Regions from separate parts of the Pseudomonas sp. LB3P31 genome, predicted to be linked through region 1. Evidence: riboswitches for the same ligand, from Rfam matches in the RefSeq annotation. Region 1 holds a riboswitch; the other holds the start of a gene.

What was found. Region 1 has a riboswitch for cobalamin ahead of ACYZTK_RS25625 (ABC transporter substrate-binding protein). Riboswitches for the same ligand answer to the same signal wherever they lie in the genome.
Region 2: it holds a riboswitch for cobalamin, as region 1 does, so the genes downstream of both, cobO (cob(I)yrinic acid a,c-diamide adenosyltransferase) here and ACYZTK_RS25625 (ABC transporter substrate-binding protein) in region 1, are expected to answer to the same signal.

The regions. Positions count from the first base shown of each region.
Region 1 is NZ_CM142710.1:5,631,656-5,634,732, reverse strand. Features, by position in the region: partial or broken gene ACYZTK_RS25635 (low affinity iron permease family protein) at 1-110, shown strand, start outside; gene ACYZTK_RS25630 (VOC family protein) at 226-627, opposite strand; cobalamin riboswitch at 816-1,010, shown strand; gene ACYZTK_RS25625 (ABC transporter substrate-binding protein) at 1,148-2,161, shown strand; gene ACYZTK_RS25620 (FecCD family ABC transporter permease) at 2,158-3,077, shown strand, end outside.
Region 2 is NZ_CM142710.1:1,639,815-1,642,891, reverse strand. Features, by position in the region: gene ACYZTK_RS07355 (PQQ-dependent sugar dehydrogenase) at 423-1,736, opposite strand; cobalamin riboswitch at 1,866-2,099, shown strand; gene cobO (cob(I)yrinic acid a,c-diamide adenosyltransferase) at 2,181-2,792, shown strand; gene ACYZTK_RS07345 (cobyrinate a,c-diamide synthase) at 2,789-3,077, shown strand, end outside.

The DNA of each region.
Region 1 (3,077 bases):
CGCAGAATGCGACCTTGTCGCTGGACAAGATGGGCACTCGGGAGCTTAGGAAGTTGCGCAAGCATTACAGCTCGCTGGGGGATGTGGAGGCGATTCAGCTGGATGATTGATCACGGCTGATGTAGCTATCGCGAGCAGGCTCACTCCTACAGGGATTTGGGCCAGGCACAGGTATCGGGCACACCAACGATCCCCTGTAGGAGTGAGCCTGCTCGCGATTGGTTGTCACTCCAACCCATCCGCATGCACAAAGCACAACTTATTGCCCTCCGGATCCCGGCAGTACGCGCCGAAATAATCCGGCGAGTAATGCGCGCGTATCCCGGGGGCGCCCTCATCTGTCGCTCCCCCGGCAATCGCCGCAGACCAGGCGGCCTGCACCTGATCGCGCGAGCGACAGGCAAAGCTGACCTGGGTGCCATTGCCCCAGTTGGCAGGTAACCCGTTGTAGGGCAGCTGGATGAAAAACTGTGGCCAGCTCTTGCCCGGATACTGCCAGCCCGAACCGGGCGGGCCGCCGTCGTTTTCGTCGGGCATGCGCTCCAGGCCCAGGGGTTGCAGGACTGCGTCGTAGAAGGTGGTCATGGCGACGAGATCGCGGGCGCCGATGATGATGTGGCTGAACATGGGGGCTCCTGGGATGGGCTGTTTTTGGGGATCGCGTTCAGTGTGATTAGCTTAGAGGCAAGATCAAAAGATCGCAGCCTCGTTGCACTCGTCAGCTCCTACGGGGGGACGGGACACGTTGCGGTCGCCGCTGCCGGCGATTTTGAGTGGGGGCGCGATCACACAGATTCCCCAAGTACCACCTGATCGACTACCATGCCGCCGCCGGTTTCCACATGGGATTAATAGGGAATCCGTGATGCTCTCGCAGCATCAAACGGAACTGCCCCCGCAACTGTAGGTGCTGAGCCTGCTCCACGACTGCCACTGGGATTTTTCCCGGGAAGGCCGGAGCCAGGTGATGACGCGCCAGTCAGGAGACCTGCCGGCCAAGCAAATTACTAACCGGCGGGGTGTCCGGGGAGGACATCCTTGCCGCGCGCGTCACCTTGGTGACAGGCCTTGCACTGCCCCGGCGGCAGCGTTCGATGATGTGTTTCCAGACCCTGCTACGTGTACGGTTGTTTCTGGAGATCGCCTCATGCTGCTGCCTCGCTTCGCTGCCCTCATCACTGGCCTCGGCCTGTGCGCCCTCGCCCAGGCGACACCGACCCCATATCCCCTGACGGTAGAAAACTGCGGCAGCACGCTGACCTTCCAGCATGCCCCTGCCCGGGCCGTGACCATCGGCCAGGCCGGCACGGAAATGCTCTACGCCATGGGCCTGAGCGACCGGCTGGTGGGAACTTCGCTATGGTTCAACGATGTGCTGGGCCGCTACCAGAGCGAGAACGACCGGATCGAACGCCTGGCCGACAACGAGCCGAGTTTTGAAGCGGTCATTGGCAAGCGCCCTGAGCTGGTGGCCGTCGAGCTGGAGTGGATGGTCGGCCCGCAAGGTGCGGTCGGCACCCGCGAGCAGTTTGATGAGCTGAATATTCCGACCTATCTGATGCCTTCCGACTGCGAAGCCAAGGACAATCTGGTCGGGGCCGACGGCACCCGCCTGGAAGCGTTCCGCATCGACAGCCTGTACAAGAGCGTCCACCAGCTGGCAGAAATCTTCGATGTGCAGGAGCGTGGCCAGCAGTTGACGGCCGAGCTGAAGGCGAGCCTGGCGAAGTCGATTGCCTTGGTCCAGTACAAGGACCTCAAGCACACCAGCGCGCTGTTCTGGTTCTCCAGCGCCAGCCTCGATATCGACCCCTACGTCGCCGGCCACAAGGGCATTCCCGACTTCATGCTCAACACCCTGGGCGTGCGCAACGTGGTGCAGTCCGATGAAGAATGGCCAACGGTGGGCTGGGAAACCATCGCCAAGGCCAACCCGACATTCCTGGTGATTGCCCGCATGGACCGTCGCCGGTTTCCCGCCGACGATCATGAAAAGAAACTGGCGTTCCTGCGCAGCGATCCGGTGACCCGCAACATGGACGCGGTGAAAAACAACCGCATCATCATCCTCGACGCGATGGCGATGCAGGCCAGCCTGCGGATGTTCGATGGCCTGGAAACCCTGGCCACCGCGATCAATGGCTACGACCTGCCAAAATGACCAGGTCGCTGATTCGCACGCTGTTGGCCTTCATGACCTTGCTCTTGGCAGTGGTCGCCGGCGTGGCCATTGGTGAAACGCCGATCGAGCCGGGCGTGGTGTTCAAGGTATTGGCCAACAAATTGTGGGCGGCCGGTCATGTGCTCGACCCGATCGACGAGGGCATCGTCTGGAACTACCGTCTGACCCGGGCGCTGGTGGCCGCGGCGTGTGGTGCGGGGCTGGCAACCTGCGGGGTGATCCTGCAGTCGCTGCTGCGCAATCCATTGGCAGACCCCTACTTGCTGGGCATTTCTGCCGGGGCATCCACGGGTGCGGTGCTGGTGGCGCTGCTGGGTGTGGGCGCCGGGGCGATTTCATTGTCCGTCGGGGCCTTTGCCGGAGCCGTCGCGGCCTTTGTCCTGGTGATTCTGCTGGCGCGGGTCAGCGGTTCGTCCAGTGGCACCGGGCAGATCATTCTGGCGGGCATTGCCGGCTCGCAGCTGTTCAACGCGCTTACGGCATTTCTGATCACTAAATCCGCCAGTTCCGAACAGGCGCGCGGCATCCTGTTCTGGTTGCTGGGCAACCTCAGCGGGGTGCGCTGGCCGTCAGTGTGGTTGTCGGTGCCCGTGGCCCTGTTCGGCCTCGCGGTGTGCCTGTGGCACCGGCGGGCGCTGGACGCTTTCACCTTCGGGGTCGACTCTGCGGCGTCCCTCGGCATTCCGGTGCGGCGGGTCCAGATAGTGCTGGTGGGCTGCGCAGCGCTGGTGACCGCGGTGATGGTGTCGATCGTCGGCTCCATCGGCTTTGTCGGGCTGGTGATTCCCCATGCCGTGCGCCTGTTGCTCGGCACCCGCCATGCGCGACTGCTGCCTGCCAGTGCACTGGGTGGCGCGCTGTTCCTGATTGCGGCTGATGTGTTGTCGCGCACGTT
Region 2 (3,077 bases), 1.8 Mb from region 1:
CAAACGCCCCAAAAGTAACCAAAAGGTCTATGCCCCACCACTCGGCACCTCGCCTAGGCTCGGTGTGCCCTCACTCCGGCATTGCTCCGCGGGCCCGCCGCGATGGCCCATCCATGGGCCAGCGCGGCTAAACCGGCATCCTTGCCGGTTTACCCGCTACGCAATACCTGCGTTCGGCCAGCGTGGTTAACGGGGCGCCTCAGATCAAAATCAAAAGCCTTGCCGTGGCGGCCTTCGGGCCGACCAAGGCATCAAGCCGGCGCGCTGCGCTGGTTTGGTCGTGCACATTTCTGACTTTTAAATGAGGATCTATGGGTGGTGATACCTGTGGGAGCAAAGCTTGCTCGCGATGGCGTCATGTCTGTCGACATCAATGTTGAATCCATCGCGAGCAAGCTTTGCTCCCACAGTCCCTGCTGTATCTATTTAGTTGCCGAAACCCGCCACACCTTGTTCCCCACATCATCCGCCACCAGCAAATCCCCCTGCTGATCAATCACCACACCCACCGGCCTGCCCATGGCCTTTTCGTCTTTGTTAAGGAACCCGGTCAGCACATCAATCGGCTGACCGGTCGGTTTGCCGGCGCTGAATGGCACAAAAATCACCTTGTAGCCACTGTGCGGTTTGCGGTTCCACGAGCCGTGCTGGCCAATGAACACGCCTTCCTTGAATTGCGCAGGCAAGGTGTTGCCTTCGGCGAATGTCAGGCCGAGCGAGGCGGTGTGCGGGCCTACTGCGTAGTCCGGGGCGATGGCCTTGGCGACCAGGTCGGGGTTTTGCGGCTCGACGCGCACGTCCACATGTTGGCCGTAGTAACTGAACGGCCAGCCATAGAAGGCGCCGTCCTTGACCGAGGTGATGTAGTCCGGCACCAGGTCGCTGCCGATTTCGTCACGCTCGTTGACCGCGGTCCACAGCGCACCGCTCTGGGGTTCCCAGGCCATGCCGTTGGGGTTGCGCAGGCCGGAGGCGAAGATTCGGTGATTGCCGGTGGCGCGGTCCACTTCCCAGATCGCCGCGCGGCCTTCTTCCTTGTCCATGCCGTTTTCTGCGACGTTACTGTTCGAGCCGACAGTGACGTACAGCTTGCTGCCGTCTTTGCTGGCGATAACGTTCTTGGTCCAGTGGTGATTCAGCGTGCCGCCTGGCAGGTCGACTACCTTGATCGGTTGCGACTTGATCGATGTATCGCCGGTTTCATAATGGAAGCGCAGCAGTCGATCGGTGTCGGCGACGTACAGATCATTGCCCACCAGGGTCATGCCAAACGGCGAATTGAGATTTTCCAGGAACACCGTGCGGGTTTCGGCGATACCGTCGTGATCTTTATCGCGCAGCAGAGTGATGCGGTTCGGGCTGGGGACGCCGGCGCCGGCGCGGCCCATGACTTTCTTCATGACCCAGCCCTTGATGCCTTTGCCGTCGTCGGGTTTGGGCGGGGCGTTGGTTTCGGCCACCAGCACGTCACCATTGGGCAGCACGTAAAGCCAGCGCGGGTGATCGAGGCCTTCGGCAAACGCAGCCACCTGGGTTCCAGTGGCGGCAGTCGGTTTGGCGCCGTCCGGCCAGCCGATTGCCGGGGCGATGTTCACCGTCGGCATCAGGGTCTTGTTCGGTTCTGGCAGTTTGGGTGACGGACCGGTGCCGTCGGAGACTTGCAGGCTGGAAGTTTCACCGCAGGCGGCGAGTCCTCCGGCTAACGCGACAACGAAAACGAGTTGGGACTTGCGCATGCTGACCTTCCCTATGAATGCAGTGACCTGTTCAGTAGAGAAGCGCAAATGCGCGATGGTTCAACGGTGCGACAGCAAATCAGCCGTTGAAGCCGCTCTTTAATTGACGCTCCACCCCCAACCCTCTAACCTTCGCGGCTTGTTTCAGGTGCCCTGTGACGTTGTCGACAGGGTGAAACAGGGAAGCCGGTGAGTGATCATCTCCATGGAGGACCGATCACGATCCCGGCGCTGCCCCCGCAACGGTAAATGAGTGAAGACTGCGCCGAGTGCCACTGTGTCGAGCGATCGATATGGGAAGGCGCGCAGTCCGGCCTGCAGCCGCTCATGAGCCCGGAGACCGGCCTGATCCATCCAGCGGCATCACGGTGGGCGATGCCAGGCTTCTTGCCGTCTATTCTTGTGCCTGCCCGCCGTTATCCAGCCCCAACGGAGAGCTTCCCCATGTCTGATACCCCCGAGCGTGACGAACGCCACCTGGCGCGCATGTTGCGCAAAAAAGCCGTGATCGACGAACGCATCGCCAACTCCCCGAATGAATGCGGCTTGCTGCTGGTGCTTACCGGTAATGGCAAGGGCAAAAGCAGCTCGGCGTTCGGCATGCTCGCGCGGTCCATGGGCCATGGCATGCAGTGCGGCGTGGTGCAGTTCATCAAGGGGCGTAACAGCACCGGAGAAGAACTGTTCTTCAGGCGCTTTCCGGAGCAGGTGCGGTTCCACGTCATGGGCGAGGGCTTCACCTGGGAAACCCAGGACCGCCAGCGTGATATCGCCGCCGCCGAGGCCGCCTGGGCGGTGTCCCGCGAGTTGCTGCGCGACCCGTCGATCGGCCTGGTGGTGCTCGATGAGTTGAACATCGCCCTCAAGCACGGCTATCTCGATCTCGATCAGGTGCTCAGTGATCTGCAGGCCCGCCCGCCGATGCAGCACGTGGTGGTGACTGGCCGCGGAGCCAAGCCGGAGATGATTGAACTGGCCGATACCGTGACTGAAATGGGCGTGGTCAAACACGCGTTCCAGGCCGGGATCAAGGCGCAAAAAGGCGTTGAGTTGTGAGTCAGCCTCGGCATTGCCCGGCGGTACTGATTGCCGCGCCGGCCTCCGGTCAGGGCAAGACCACCGTGACCGCTGCGCTGGCCCGGTTGCATCGCAACCAGGGGCGCAAGGTGCGCGTATTCAAGTGCGGCCCGGACTTTCTCGACCCGATGATTCTCGAGCGCGCCAGTGGTGCGCCGGTCTATCAACTGGATATGTGGATGGTCGGCGAGCAGGACAGTCGTCGGCTGCTGTGGGAAGCCGCCGGCGAGGCGGACCTGATCCTGATTGAAGGGGTGATGGGGC